2 regions of the Peribacillus sp. NPDC096540 genome follow, and region 1 is predicted to be linked to the other one. Evidence: riboswitches for the same ligand, from Rfam matches in the RefSeq annotation. Region 1 holds a riboswitch; the other holds the start of a gene.
What was found. A riboswitch is a leader RNA that binds a small molecule or an ion and turns the genes downstream of it on or off. The one in region 1 is predicted to bind S-adenosylmethionine.
Positions count from the first base shown of each region.

Region 2: linked by a shared signal. The riboswitch ahead of metK (methionine adenosyltransferase) and the one ahead of ACQKMR_RS10810 (YezD family protein) in region 1 are both predicted to bind S-adenosylmethionine.

Region 1 covers NZ_JBNNTG010000009.1:108,673-116,859, forward strand. The annotation lists gene ACQKMR_RS10790 (nitrite/sulfite reductase) at 1-91, opposite strand, end outside; gene cysC (adenylyl-sulfate kinase) at 109-708, opposite strand; gene sat (sulfate adenylyltransferase) at 749-1,897, opposite strand; gene ACQKMR_RS10805 (phosphoadenylyl-sulfate reductase) at 1,925-2,602, opposite strand; gene ACQKMR_RS10810 (YezD family protein) at 2,820-2,963, opposite strand; SAM riboswitch class I at 3,142-3,250, opposite strand; gene ssuE (NADPH-dependent FMN reductase) at 3,582-4,118, opposite strand; gene ACQKMR_RS10820 (TetR/AcrR family transcriptional regulator) at 4,544-5,131, opposite strand; gene ACQKMR_RS10825 (SDR family NAD(P)-dependent oxidoreductase) at 5,305-6,051, opposite strand; gene pdxT (pyridoxal 5'-phosphate synthase glutaminase subunit PdxT) at 6,621-7,220, opposite strand; gene pdxS (pyridoxal 5'-phosphate synthase lyase subunit PdxS) at 7,222-8,109, opposite strand.
Region 2 covers NZ_JBNNTG010000012.1:37,710-45,896, forward strand. The annotation lists partial or broken gene ACQKMR_RS12640 (IS5/IS1182 family transposase) at 592-795, shown strand; gene pckA (phosphoenolpyruvate carboxykinase (ATP)) at 861-2,447, opposite strand; SAM riboswitch class I at 3,003-3,166, shown strand; gene metK (methionine adenosyltransferase) at 3,329-4,522, shown strand; gene ACQKMR_RS12655 (gamma carbonic anhydrase family protein) at 4,685-5,203, opposite strand; gene ACQKMR_RS12660 (lysophospholipase) at 5,416-6,219, shown strand; gene ACQKMR_RS12665 (hypothetical protein) at 6,283-6,687, opposite strand; gene ACQKMR_RS12670 (class I SAM-dependent methyltransferase) at 6,738-7,313, opposite strand; gene ACQKMR_RS12675 (TIGR01212 family radical SAM protein) at 7,310-8,187, opposite strand, start outside.

The DNA of each region.
Region 1 (8,187 bases):
AGATCTTCAAGCCATCTTTTTCTAATTTCCAGACTTCGGTTTTGTTTTTCGCAATTACCGGATTTTCAGACCAGAACTTCTCATATACCATTACTTTATCCTCCTCGATTAAATCTTGCTCTTAGCTGTCAAATAGTTGATTACTTGTTCGACGCACTCTTCAACGCTATATTGGTTGGATTCTAAAACGATTTCCGGCTGTTCAGGTTCTTCATATGGAGAGTCAATTCCCGTAAAGTCTTTAATGATTCCCTTACGTGCCTTGTCGTAAAGACCTTTTGGATCACGCACTTCGCATTCTTCAATCGGACATTTTATGTAGACTTCAATAAACTCGCCTTCTTCAAGCAAATCGCGTACAATTTGACGGTCTGCTCGAAAAGGGGAAATAAATGCCGTTAATACGAACTGACCGCTATCCACAAAAAGCTTAGAAACTTCGCCAATCCGTCTAATATTCTCAGTCCGATCCTCTTCAGAAAAACCCAAATCTTTATTTAAGCCATGCCGAATATTATCTCCATCCAAGACATAACTTCGAATATTTCGGTTATACAACTCTTTGGCGACTGCATTTGCAATCGTTGATTTTCCGGACCCTGAGAGTCCGGTGAACCATAGAACTGTACTCTCATGTCTGTTTTGCTTACGACGGAGTTCCTTAGTTAATGACGCTTCATGCCAAGTTACATTCGTGCTATTACTCATAATAATCCCCCTCTACTGCTTACATCTATTTTAAACTAGTTTAGTTATATACTTCGTTCTTTTTCAGGCCTTCGATTAACACTTCGATGACTTCCTTACGACTGAAGGTAGCTGGTGGAATTTCACCATTACGTAGCATTTCCCTAACCTTCGTTCCGGATAAGATGACATGATCTTCTTTACCATGAGGACATGTTTTAGCAGAAGCCATATTTCCACATGTTTTACAATAAAAGCTATGTTCAAAGAATAATAGCGTGATTCCTAACTCGTCAGGTTTAAAATTACCAAAGATTTTTTGTGCATCATATGTGCCGTAATAATCGCCCACACCGGCATGGTCACGGCCAACAATAAAGTGGGTGCATCCGTAATTTTTACGAACCATAGCATGGAAAATGGCTTCTCTTGGACCTGCATAACGCATAGCAGCAGGGAAAACTGCTAGGGAGACACGATCCTTAGGATAATATTTCTCTAATAGAACTTTATAACTCTCCATCCGTACATCAGCTGGTATGTCATCCGATTTAGTGGCACCAACTAGCGGGTTTAAAAATAAACCGTCTACAATCTCTAAAGCTGTCTTTTGAATGTATTCATGTGCACGGTGAACAGGATTTCTTGTTTGGAATCCAACAACAGTTTTCCAGCCTTTTTCAGCAAAAGTTTTTCTTGTGTCAACAGGATCCAGATAATGATCTTGGAATTGCGGACGTTCGATTCGTTTAACTAATTTAATTTCCCCACCGACATATACTTCACCACGGTTATACAAGTTTTTCACACCAGGATGTTTCTCATCATCCGTTTGATAAACTAATGTGGCTTCTAACTGTTTATCAGGTCTGAAGATATCAGAAACAGTGAGAACTCCGTATGTTTCTCCTTTATGATTCAACTTTACTTCTTCCCCTAGAGTAAGAGCATTTGCTACTTCATCAGTAAGTGGCAAAGTAATCGGGATGCTCCAGACCTGCCCGCTGCTAAGCCTCATATCCCTAACCACTGTTTGATAGTCATCTTTTGTAAAGAATCCTTTAATAGGACTGTAGGCCCCAGTACCTATTAATTCCAGGTCACTTAAAGCAATCTCATCAATTTCGATTGAGTTTTTTATATTAGTAATATCATAGTCTGGTTTCCAACGATTAATCAACGTTCCTCCGTGCGGTAAGCTAACTGTCATGCTAATTCCCCCTGAATTTTCTATTTATTAAGATAAATGTAATCCGCATTCTGTTTTTTGCGCGCCCTGCCAACGTCCCGAGCGTAAATCATCGGCATTGATAACAGGTGCCGTACATGTTTTACAGCCAATACTAGGATATCCATTATCGTGAAGAACATTATATGGAAGTCCATTTTTATGGGCATAGCGCCATACGTCTTTCCATGTCCAATGAATAAGCGGGCATATTTTAATTGATTTAAACTTATTATCTTGATTAATATATTCCGTTAATGCTCTTGTTTCAGATTGCTCCCTGCGTAGTCCCGAGAGCCAAGCAGTTGCCGTTGAAAGTACTTCAGTAAGCGGCGCGACCTTACGTATGCTGCAACATTTATTTGAATCACGGAGCCATAACTCATCTCCATATTCAGATGCTTGTTCCTCAAGTGTCAATGCCGGCTTTTTCATTTCAATTGCAAGCTGCGGATAGCGCTTTTTAACTTGTTCAATTAATTTGTAAGTCTCTTCAAAATGAACATCTGTATCCAGAAAAACAATTTTGGCTGAAGGATTGACCTTTGCCAATAGATCCGTAAGTACTATTCCTTCAATGCCGAAACTACATGCATAAATGAGTTTGTTTCCATATTGGGAATTTGCCCACTCAAGAACCTCTAAAGCACCTTTTGTCTCACTGTCCTCAGGAAATGCAGGCAAAATCCCTGTGTCGAAATTTTCATAGTTTACTAATGCAGTCAATCTTAAAGCCCCCTCTAAAAAACTTGCTAAATGTTTCACAGAATAGAGTAACTTGCGATTAATATACACGCTGATTTTTTCTCAAGCGTAAAAAATTCTATAAAAAAGAGACGAATTTAACTAATACTCTCTTTTATATCAGTTAAATCCACCTCTAGTTTTCTAGTCAGCAGATACCTTATTTAATTCTCAGCTTTTCATTTCTTTCCATTTGAATAATTTTACCATCCTGGACGATAAGTGTTATGGATCCATATTTCATCGACTTAAGCATATCTTGAAGGCGTTCAAATATTTCCTCCAGCTGATTCTCTTTTTCCACGCCTGTTCCTCCTTTAAGAAAATTCGAGACTAGCCTATCGTATAGCTGCCCGCTTATTATATGAATTTTCTTAAATTTATATATTCCAAAACATCTTACAATGTTAAGGTTTGCAAACGAATTTTACAGAAAATAAAAACCTTTCCATAATGGAAAGATTTTTAAGGTAATATTATTTACCTTATCTTCCAAAATGATCAACATTTTGTTGGATGTAGCACCTTGCATTCACCATGCAGGTTGCTGGACTTCAAAGGGCCATTTCCCTCCGTCGCTCTGGATAAGTTTTATTATTTTAAATATTATCATATATTTATTCCTTGTCAATGGAGTTTTCATATAAAATAACTTGGATTAATAAAATGGGTGAACTGTTATTATTATATCCACTTTTCCTTGAACGAAAATTGTATAATTTATATATGATAATAGACTCAATTTTTTAGAGAAGCTCTCCAAAAAATTGAGTCTATTTCATTAATTACCTCTTTTTAAGTTGTTTAATTGCTAATACCTAGAGATAAATAGTTTTTTGATTGTACATACATAATCTTTAATCTCATGAAAATAAAAGCAGTTCAAAATCTTAAGCCTTTGCTTTTAGTCTATTAACAGCAGTTAATTATTCCTTATTTGAATTGCTTCTACAAATTCTTGCACCTGACTTTGCACACGATCAACTAATTCGCCATCTTTTATTGGGCTTTCTGGATTCTGCTTATCTATTTCCTTATCTACAAAATATAAGCCCTGCAACGGCTCACCTTTTAAAATTGAAATTAAAGGTTTAAGTGCGTAATCAATCGCCAATAAATGCCTGTTACTTCCACCAATCATAATTGGCAGAACAGGCTTATTTTTAAATGCACCCTCAGGTAGCAAATCAATCAAAGCTTTTAATACGCCTGTGTACGATGCCTTATATACTGGTGAACCAATAATGATACCTCTAGCTTCTTGAATTTTTTTTGAAAGCTTTATTATATCTTCACTATTATACCGGCCTTGGAACAGATCATCTGCGGAAAAATCCGTTATAGAGTAATAAGCAGTGGTAAACCCCTCTTGTTCAACTAGTGATCGAACATGTTTTAGAGAGATGTCAGTCCTTGATGGATTCGCTGGACTGCCTGATAAAATTACGATTTCGCTCATATAAATTTCCTCCTATTATTTTCTTATCTGCGATAAGACTTGCTGATTCAATAAAAATCACTCAATCACTAATAAATCGGATAAGAACCCTGCCTAGGTAAGTCATGTATCATATAATCATCGTAATATTCAGAAAAATAAAAGTCAAGTGTTTAACTCGGGATTGATGCGAATAACCTATTCAGAAACTTTCATCAGTTATCCCACTCTATTTTTCCTTAAATTTCAAACTGTTTCTTCCTTGACCTTTTAATTTTTGCACCTCCAAAATAACAGATATAGTTCCATTCTTCGGATTACACTAGTTTGCACTATGTATCGTCAAGTCTAGAGGTACAATCTTGAATAACTAATACTAATATTAGATAAAGCAACGGTCATATTTGCGGCTTGTTGACTCATACGCCTTAAACATGACCGTTTAATTATGTATTTTTTCTTTTTCCATGAATCCCATATACTAAAAGCTGAGCAATACTCTTTATTCGTTCCTCAGTAAAATACGGTTCCGTTTTCTGTTGATGAATCTCATAATGGGTCGATAAAGCTAATGTAAAAGAAATAATTCCTACATTAAATAAGATAATATCAGAAATATAGTGAATCTCTCCAGTATCAATTCTCTTCTGAAGTTCAATAAGCTTAGCATTTGGCTTGAAGATTTGCTCAACATATTGTTTAGAAATTTCTTGATCGAATTGAGTTTCTCGAAATAATATCGAAAACTGTTCTTTATTTTCAAGAATTCTTTCTATCAATGTGATAACGTGATTCTCTACAAGCTCATCCGTAGAAAGGATGTTAGTCACATCTTCCGCATATTCTTTTTCACTTGGAGTAATCGTAGCCAAAAGCAAATCTTTTTTGCTGTCAAAGTATTTGTAAATCGTAGCTTCGGAAACATTACAGGCAGAAGCGATTTCATTCGTTCTGGTCATGTCAAAACCTTTACTGGCAAAAAGAGTCCGGGCTACATTAATGATCCGTTCTTTTGTTTGCTGCCCTTTTTTCAAAAATATCAACCTTCTTTTAAAAAAGATAAGACCGGCTTGTCCGATCTATTTTCCATAATAGCCTGATGATACCAATCGGTCAATATAACCTTTGGTCTATGATACTTGCATTAGTCATAAAAGGCATATAAAGAAAACATCGTCGGATTAGGACGATGTTTTCCTTTTCAAAATTATTTAAAAGATGCATAGCCATCATCAACCATAACAATACTGCCATTAATCGCATCAGCTTCATCTAATGATAGTAGATAAACAGCATTCGCAATTGCTTCCGGCTTAATTAATTTGCCGCGCATTTGGCTTGCATTCAATTTATCGATGATTCCCATATCTTTATATCCTTGGATAATTGGAGTATCCACACCGCCTGGTGCGATACCTACTACTCGTATTCCATAAGCACCTAATTCCAAAGCAGCTGTTTGTGTCATCATTCTTACAGCGCCTTTAGAAGCCTGGTATGCGAAAGTCCCATGTGAAGCTAAATAGCCAAACACCGAAGCAGTATTTATAATAACTCCCTTACTGCCTAGGTCCTTCATTTTACGTCCGGCTGCCATGATGCCAAAAGCCACACCGTGTTGGTTTACTCCAATCGTTTTAAAGTACCCTTCCATATTCTGTTCTAGAATCATGCCACCACCACCTATGCCAGCGTTATTGAACATGATATCAATTCTTCCATAAACTTCTACAGCGATATTAACCAATGCTTCAACATCTTCTTGCTTTGAAACATCTGTTTTAACAAAAATAGCTTCTCCGCCATCTGCCTTAATCAGTTCAACGGTTTCTTCTGCCATGGCTTCGTTAAAATCCGCAACAACGACTTTGTCCCCTTTTTTTGCAAATTTTAAACATGTTGCACGACCAATTCCACTTGCTCCACCTGTAATAACTGCCACTCTTGCTGTCATAAAAATTCCCCTTTCATCGTTCAAAATATATAAGTAAGTATTTACTCACTTTTTATTATAGATTTATTGAATAATAAATTCAAGCGGAATAATTATTTTTATAGTTCCCTTTATCCTTGTTACATGCAAAAGGCTGTCCTAATAAATAGGACAGCCTTTTGCATGTAGACAAACTCGATAATAATTGAGTTTGTCTACAGTTTTTTTTAGGTTTTTAAATTTTGACCGTTGATTTCCACTCCAGGCACTCGCTTTCCGCGGGCGGTCCGGGAGCCTCCTCGGCGCCAATGCGCCTGCGGGGTCTCCCTTGGACACGCTTTTCCCGCAGGAGTCTCGCACCTTCCGTTCCAATCAACTTTGTTTTAACATTTAGATAGAACTCCTTTTTCCTACAGTCTTTTTTGTTTTAAAATAGGAGTATTAAAACTTGGTGATGACGATGCTTCCAATCTCTTAATCTTGAGCAAAATTCAAAGGGAATTTCAAAAGGGGTCCGGAATTAAAACATTCCGAACCCCTTTTGTCTACAAACTGAGCTGTCCTAATAAAATAGGACAGCTCAATAATATTTAACACATTTTGACTTCAACTTTGCCGATAGATTCTTTCACCATTCCGATGAAGAGTTGTATAAAACGATTATCCCCTGTTAATTCTGGATGAAAAGCACTAACCAGGACATGTTCTTGTCTCGCAGCAACAACATGATCTTCATAAAGAGCTAATACCTCTACGTCTTTACCAATTTCCTCCGCGAATGGTGCCCGGATGAAGACAGTTGTAAATGGTTCTTCCATTCCTTTGATTGAAAGCTGCGCTTCAAAACTATCTCTCTGACGTCCAAATCCATTCCTTTTCACGCAAATGTCCATTAAACCAAGATAAGCCTCTTCATCCCCAGCCAATTTCTTTGCGGACAATACCATTCCCGCACATGTACCGAAGACAGGTTTCTTTAGTTCATAAAAGGTCTTGATGGGCTCCATAAATCCGTAACGATCCATGAGCTTTCTCATCGTAGTGCTTTCTCCGCCTGGAATAATTAAGCCATCAATTTCTTTTAACTGTTCAGGTTTTTTAACAATTATAGCTTGTTGACCCGCAGCTTTAATTTGATTTAAATGTTCTTCAACAGCACCCTGTAAACCCAAAACACCGATGGTTATCATATTACCAGCCACGTTCCTGCATCCGTTCTGATGGAGCAAGCTTAGAAATATCAATACCTTTCATTGCACTACCTAACTCTTTTGACAGCCGGCCAATCAATTCATAATCAGTATAATATGTAGTCGCTTGAACGATTGCAGTGGCAAATTTTTCAGGATTCTCTGATTTAAATATACCTGACCCCACAAATACGCCATCTGCGCCCAGTTCCATCATCAGTGCTGCATCTGCTGGAGTAGCAATTCCACCTGCTGCAAAGTTAACTACAGGCAATTTACCTGTCCGCTTAATTTCTCTTAGAATCTCATAAGGAGCACCTAAGATTTTTGCTTCTGTCATTAATTCATCGTCACTCATTACGCTCACTTTACGAATTTGGGACAAAACCTTTCTCATATGTCGCACAGCTTCCACAATATTTCCTGTCCCAGGTTCTCCTTTTGTACGAAGCATCGATGCTCCTTCGCCAATCCGGCGTGCAGCTTCGCCTAAGTCACGGCATCCACATACAAAAGGTACTGTGAAATCGCTTTTTAACAAATGATATTCTTCATCAGCAGGTGTCAGCACTTCGCTTTCGTCAATATAATCAACACCCATTGATTCCAGAATCCTTGCTTCAACAATGTGACCAATCCTTGCTTTAGCCATGACCGGAATAGAAACAGCATTCAATACTTCCTCAACGATTCGAGGATCTGCCATTCTTGCCACCCCACCAGCTGCACGAATATCAGAAGGTACTCTTTCTAAAGCCATGACAGCAACAGCACCTGCTGCTTCAGCGATTTTTGCTTGTTCTGCATTAATGACGTCCATAATTACGCCACCCTTTTGCATCTGTGCCATTCCTCTTTTTACTGTGTCAGTTCCTAATAATTTTTCCATTACTTTTCCCCCTAATATTTGCATTTTTCAGATTTGTTAATTAGTATAAAAAATAGATGACCGTATTGAAAGTGTCAG
Region 2 (8,187 bases), on a different contig from region 1:
ACTTTCTTGTGTATTATATTGGCCAACTGGATGTAGAGGATTTGGTACAGGAGACCTTTCTCAGGGCTTTTGAGAAAACCAATGAATTATACCACCAGCTGGAACATAGGGGACAGCCTCTTGGCTATTTTTAATTCAAAATTCATAGTATAGATTGGATAATTAATATGTTCTGTAAATATGACTTCCTATGGGGACATGTGAAGAGCAGATCCTGGCGCTTCAGGTTATTGTGGATTTTACAGGAGTTAGAACGTGATGATTGATTTTTCGCTTAGATTAATCAGTTTATAAAGAAAGGACCAAGCAAGTTTTGCTAAACTCGATAGTAATGGAGATTGTCTACAGTTTTTTTGATGGGTTGTAAAATTTGAACGTTACTTTCCACTTCAGGCACTCGCTTTCCGCGGGCGGCCCGGGAGCCTCCTCGGCGCCTTTGCGCCTGCGGGGTCTCCCTTGGACGCGCTTTTCCCGCAGGAGTCTCACACCTTCCGTTCCAATCCACTTTGTTTTAACAATTAGATATAAGCTTTTGCCTACAGTCTTTTTTGTTTTTAAAAAATAGAAGTATTAAAACTTGAGGTGATAAGGATGCTTTCGAAACATGATTCTATTCAGCGAGATCAACTTGAAATGATTACTTTAGATCAACTGGTGCCATCGAACCATTTGGCTCGTAAAATTGAAGCCACCATTGATTTCCCTTTCATTTATGACTTGGTGAAAGATATGTATTCAGAGGTCGGTCGCCCAAGTATTGATCCAGTTATTTTAGTTAAACTGACATTCATTCAATGACAATATCAAAAGGGGTTCGGAATGTTTTAATTCCGAACCCCTTTTGTTTTTGTTTATTAAAATTAAGCAGTCGGTCCGCCAAGTTCTTCAATTTCACTTGGAACGCTTCCGAATTTTTTAAAGTTTGCACGGAATTGAGCAGCAAGGGCTGTTGCTGTTTGTTTATATGCAGCAGGATCTGCCCAAGTCTTGATTGGTTGAAGCACTTCGTCAGGAACACCAGGAACATGAAGTGGAATATCCAAACCGAAGATATCGTCTTTGACTGTCTCGATGTTTGCTAATTCGCCTTCAAGTGCTGCTTGTACCATTGCACGAGTGTAAGCAAGTTTCATACGGCTACCAGTTCCGTATGCACCGCCAGTCCATCCAGTGTTGACAAGGTATACTTTTGCGCTGTGTTCGTCAATTTTATCTCCAAGCATTTCAGCATAGCGTGTAGCAGGAAGAGGTAAGAATGGTGAACCGAAGCAAGTTGAGAATGTAGCTTCTGGTGAAGTTACTCCTCTTTCAGTGCCTGCCAATTTACTTGTGTACCCGCTTAGGAAATGGAACATTGCTTGTTCTTTAGAAAGTTTGCTGATTGGAGGCAGTACGCCTGAAGCATCAGCTGTTAAGAAAATGATTGTATTTGGGTGTCCTGCGATACTTGGGTTCACGATGTTATCAATCGCTTGCATTTGGTATGCAGCACGAGTGTTTTCTGTTAATGAACTATCATCGTAGTTCGCTTCACGTGTTTCTGGATCAACAACTACGTTTTCCAATACGGCACCGAAACGGATGGCATCGAAAATTTGCGGTTCTTTTTCGCGTGAAAGGTTAATTGTTTTTGCATAGCAGCCGCCTTCGATGTTGAATACACCGTTAGAAGACCAGCCGTGCTCGTCATCACCAATCAGTTTGCGATTAGTGTCTGCAGATAAAGTTGTTTTACCAGTACCAGACAGTCCGAAGAATAAAGCGACATCTCCTTCACGTCCTACGTTAGCAGAGCAATGCATTGGAAGGATTCCAGCCTCTGGAAGTAGATAGTTCATGATTGAGAAGATCGATTTTTTCATTTCACCTGCATATTCCGTTCCACCGATTAAGATAGTACGGCGTTCAAATGACACGATGATGAATGTTTCGGATTTAGTTCCGTCGACTTCTGGATCTGCTTTGAAATTAGGTGCTGAGAGAATCGTGAATTCTGCTTCATGACCTCTTAGTTCTTCTTCATTTGGACGGATGAACAAAGTATGAGCGAAAAGATTATGCCAAGCATATTCATTTACCACTCGGATGGGAAGACGTGATGTTTCGTCTGCACCAGCGAAACCTTTGAAAACAAAGATCTCTTCTTTTGCTTTTAGGTAGTCAACTACCTTATTATATAGTTTATTGAATACATCTTCAGAGATTGGTTGGTTTACTGAACCCCAATCTACTTTGTCTTTAACAGATGCTTCGTCTACGATATATTTATCTTTAGGTGAACGGCCAGTATATTTGCCAGTTTCAGCTTTTACTGCGCCAGTTGATGTCAAAACGCCTTCGTTTCTGCTTAATACTTTTTCAACTAATTGGGGAACTGAAAGTTGAGTTTGCACATTATTTCCTGCCAATAATTGGTGTAACTCATTAGAAACGTCTACAGAATTCATATATGAGGTACCTTCCTTTGTTTTAAGTTTTATATTACAATTAGTATAACACATTCACTTAAATAGTCTATACTATTTATTTTTTTTTGTGATAATTTTTATATGGTTTCCTTAATCATTTTTATAAATGCGTTAAGAACCGAGTTCGGATTCTTGCATATACTTGAATGGAGGAATCTTAACTAGAAAGAAAACCCATAATCAAGATTGGTAGCTGGATTAAAGGTTATGTAAAAAAAGGATGGGTCTCGCTTCAGAAATATAAAAAAGGATTGTTTTATTTAATAGGAAGTAACAAAGAAAAGAATAACATGCTATTACCTCGAAAGGCAAAGTCATAAAAAGTTTTTTACGCTTCGAAGTTTGCTTTTTTAATTTTCTTTTATCTTTGGAAATTATCTACAGTTTCGTTTTGCTTTCTACTTCGAAAATCCAATAATGACGGAGCATCAGCACATTTTTTTTTTCGAAAGCTACGATGGGGGGAATTGTTCTTTTTAGAAAAGCATTGACAGATTCCGACCATATACGATAATATCTTAAATTGTACGGATTCTCTTATCCCGAGTTGGTGGAGGGACAGGCCCTTTGAAACCCAGCAACCTGCCATATTGAACTTGACTCCAAGATCAATCGCCGAAAATAAAGCGATAGTTCTTCAAGGAATAGTGGTGATGGTGCTAACCTGAGCAAGGTAAAAAACCCTTGAACGATAAGAGTGAAAGGATAGATGACAGAATTTTAAACCTTTCCTCATTTGCCAGGGAAGGTTTTTGTGTTTTTTAGTAATTCTGTGTCTATAGTTGAAACTAATAAGGGAAAACGAGTTCCGTAAAAAATCAGGCTTTTGCCTACAACATACTAACTTCCAAGGAGGAAATATGATGTCAAAGAAACGTCTATTTACTTCTGAATCTGTTACAGAGGGCCATCCGGACAAGATTTGTGATCAGATTTCAGATTCCATTTTAGATGCTATCCTTGCTAAGGATGCAAATGCACGTGTTGCGTGTGAAACAAGTGTAACAACAGGTCTTGTACTTGTTGCAGGTGAAATTACAACATCTGCTTATGTGGATATTCCACGTATCGTTCGGGATACGATTGCAGGAATTGGTTACACACGTGCGAAATACGGTTTCGATGCTGAAACTTGTGCCGTATTGAGTTCTATTGATGAGCAATCTGCCGATATCGCAGCTGGCGTAGACAAAGCGTTGGAAGCTCGTGAAGGAACTATGTCAGATGAAGAAATCGATGCGATCGGTGCAGGGGACCAAGGGCTTATGTTCGGTTTTGCTTGCAATGAAACAGAAGAGCTTATGCCACTTCCGATTTCATTAGCTCACAAACTTTCATTCCGCTTGTCTCAAGTTCGTAAAGATGAAACGCTTGCTTACTTACGTCCTGATGGTAAAACACAGGTAACAGTGGAATATGATGAAAATAATCAACCTGTAAGAGTCGACACAATTGTAATTTCAACACAACATGATTCAGAAGTAACGCTTGAGCAAATTCAAGCTGACTTAAAAGAACATGTGATTAAAGCAGTTGTACCAGCTGAATTAATCGATGCTGGGACTAAGTACTTCATTAACCCAACTGGCCGTTTTGTAATTGGCGGACCACAAGGGGATGCTGGTCTTACTGGACGTAAAATCATCGTTGATACGTACGGCGGATACGCTCGTCACGGCGGCGGTGCATTCTCCGGTAAAGATGCTACAAAAGTTGACCGTTCTGCGGCATACGCTGCTCGTTACGTTGCGAAAAACATCGTAGCTGCTGGCCTTGCTGACAAAGCGGAAGTACAATTGGCATACGCAATTGGTGTGGCAGAGCCTGTATCAATCTCGATCGATACATTCGGAACTGGTACAGTAAGCGAAGAAGTACTAGTTGATCTAGTACGCGCTAACTTCGACCTGCGTCCAGCTGGTATCATCAAAATGCTTGATCTTCGTCGCCCAATCTACAAACAAACAGCTGCTTACGGACACTTTGGCCGTACAGACGTTGATCTTCCTTGGGAACGCACAGATAAAGCTGAGATTTTAAAAGCAAAAGCATAATCAAATAAAAGAAAAGGTGCTTCGCAACTAGCGAGGCACCTTTTTCAATTGTGAAATGGATTAATTTGTCGACTGAGGGAATAATTCAAGAAATCCTATTTAATCCAGTCATTTATTTTTTTACTCGTGAATAATGCAAGTTTACTCGTGAATTTTCATGAATTATTTAATGCGTTCTGCATTTTTATAGTATTGTCCTTTTTCAGCATATTCTCCGACGATACGCTCCATATCCTTACGATCTTCATCGTTAATTTCTCGTACCACCTTAGCTGGACGGCCGAATGCCAATGTGTTTGGTGGTATAACTTTGCCTTGGGGAACAAGACTTCCTGCACCGATGAAAGCTCCTTCCCCGATTTCTGCTGCATCAAGCACAATCGACCCCATGCCAATAAGAGCTCCTTTACGAACTTTGCAGCTATGTAAAATAACCTGATGGCCGATGGTTACTTCGTCCTCAATAATTAATGGATTATTCGGACTTTGGTGGAGGACGCTGTTATCTTGTACACTTACTTTATTACCGATTATAGTAGGGGCTACGTCGCCACGTATAACGGTATTAAACCAGATTGACGTTTCGTCGCCGATTTTTACATCACCTGTCACGACAGCATTTTCAGCAATATAAGCGCTTTCAGAGATTTCAGGTTCTTTCCCTTTAAATGGATAAATAATCATTTTTAATCATTTCCTTTCCGAAGTAGATGTTTTTATGTATTATTTTAATATACCGTATGTAAATAGACTTTGCTATTTATAATAAAAATGTAGAATTTGTTAGAGTTCCTTTTTGTCGAAAATCATGAATATGGTTATAATTTATATATATTATTTTTCAGCTATCATTGATCGTATACAACAAGAGAAAAGTGAAAGGGGGATTTCGAATGTGGAAATGGGAGACAGAAGGAGACGCAAAAGGCGTCATTGTCATCATTCATGGGGCAATGGAACATCACGGCCGATATAAGTGGGTAACGCAAATGTGGCTTTCAGCCGGATATCATGTTGTCATGGGCGACCTTCCTGGGCAAGGGATGACAACTCGTGCCTACCGGGGACATATCGATTCCTTTGACGAATATTTAGACGAAGTAAAAAGCTGGATAGAAGATGCCTATGAATATTCGCTGCCAGTCTTTTTGCTTGGACACAGCATGGGTGGTTTAATTTCGATACGCTTGCTTCAGGAAGAAGAGTTGGACATTGCCGGGGTGATTTTATCTTCACCATGTCTGGGCCTCGTGACGAAGCCTAGAAAGTTCTTAACAGCTATTTCACATGGTTTGAACCTCGTGATGCCTAAGTTCAGAGTCGATTCCGGTTTAACACCTGAAATGGCTACGAGAAGTTCTGAAGTCCGTGAATCAGATAAAAATGATACATTATACATTACAAAAGTTTCGATTCGCTGGTATCGTGAGCTTGCACAGGCTATGAAGGATGCTTTTGAAGAGATTCCTGAATTTCAGGATGTGCCTCTTTTGTTGATGCAGGGCGGTGATGACCGAATCGTGAATAAAAAGGCGGTTCGTGAGTGGTTTAATTATAACTTGGCTAGTGAAAAACAATACAAAGAATGGCCAAAACTTTATCACGAAATCTTCAACGAACCAGAGCAGGATGACGTATTCCAATACGCTTTGAGTTTTGTTGAAAATCGTTTAAAAATATTAGGGTATGTCGTTTGAAATGTACATACTGCGGGATAAATATAACAAGCTGCTGAAGCGATTATCAGCAGCTTGTTTGTTTTAGCCAGCGTTTGTAAGTAATTCGTTCGACTTAATGACCGGTGCCCAATAAGTAACCGGATATATAAATTGGTGCAAGTGTGTAAGTTCTTTTTTATTGGATAAAGCAGTAAACTTAATTGATTTGAAGCTTAAGTCATTCGCGAATAGGTCTAAGAGGGTTGCCATCATATTCATGATCTCTTCATGACCTTGAGTGGAAATCACTAAATCGAGTTGAGACAGGAATTTATCAAATTGATTTTCATACTGTTTCAGGTCTTCTACAGTTTTTTTATGGCTTGTACAATTTGAACGTTGATTGGAACGTAGGCCACTCGCTTTCCGCGGGCGGTCCGGGAGCCTCCTCGGCTTGCGCCTGCGGGGTCTTCCCCTAGACGCGCTTTTCCCGCAGGAGTCTCGCACCGTCCGCTCCAATCAACTTTGTTATAAAATTTAGATAGAACCTCTTTTGTTTATGCTCTCTTTTCAATTGCCACTATGAATGGTGGATTATTAGCTTGATTAATGAAGTCATATTTCAGGACATGGGCTTTTTGCTGAGGGAGATTCTGAACATAGTGTAACAATGCGTCCCGTTCCGAAGCACCTTCTGGATGACCGTGATAGATGACAAGGATGATGATACCTTCGGGAGCCATCATTTCGAATAGCTGTTCAAGTGCAGGTATCGTTGTATTAGCTTGGGTGACGATTGATTTGTCTCCACCAGGAAGGTAGCCTAGGTTAAAAATAGCTCCTGTAATATTCCCTAAATGTTCTTTGCTGATGTATTTGTTCAGGTGCTCGTGTCCGTCATGAACGAGAGTGCAGCGTTCATGCATGCTCTCCTCCTTCAGTTTGGCTGCTGTGATTTGAATGGCGTTTTCTTGAATGTCAAAAGCATAGACATGCCCATTTTCACCGGCTAGTCCTGCAAGAAAGACAGTGTCAAAGCCGTTGCCCATAGTACCGTCAACGGTGATGTCCCCGGGTTGAACTGCTTTTTCAAGCAGAAGTTTTGCGAATGTCAAAATGCGATCCAGCTTCATCTTGATGGTACCTCCATATGATAATGCTTCCCTTGCCAGCTGTTGCGGCGTTGCAATTCGGCATCAATGGCATTCAATACATCCCATTTATTGACGCTCCACATCGGGCCAATCATCAAATCAATCGGACCGTCTCCAGTTATGCGGTGAACGATCATTTCAGGAGGGATTATTTCCAACTGATCACAAACAAGATTAACATAATCGTCACGGTCAAGAAATTCAAGCAGGCCCTTTTCATATTGCTTGACCATGGGCGTCCCTTTTAATAGATGAAGTAAGTGAATCTTAATGCCCTGCACATCTAGTTTCGCTACTTCACGAGCTGTTTCCATCATCATTTCGTAGTCTTCTTGAGGGAGTCCATTAATGATGTGTGAACAAACGCGAATGCCATGTTTGCGAAGTTTATCGACGCCTTCTTTGTAGCAATCAAAATCATGTGCACGGTTTATCATCGTGGCGGTTTTTTCATGAACTGTCTGAAGGCCAAGCTCTACCCAAAGGTAAGTGCGTTCGTTCAGTTCCGCTAAATATTCGACCACATCATCTGGCAGACAGTCCGGGCGTGTCGCAATGGAGAGGCCGACGACACCCTCTTGATTCAGGACGCTTTCGTATTTTTCACGAAGCTCTGCCACGGGTGCATGCGTATTCGTAAACGCTTGGAAATAGGCCATATACTTTCCATCTTTCCATTTATGATGCATTCGTTCACTGACTTTCTTAAACTGGACGTCAAGCGGTTCAACACGGTTACCTGCAAAGTCTCCCGATCCAGAGACACTGCAGAAGCTACAGCCACCATGTGCGACGGTGCCATCACGGTTTGGACAGTCAAAACCGCCGTCTAGAGCAACCTTAAAAACTTTAT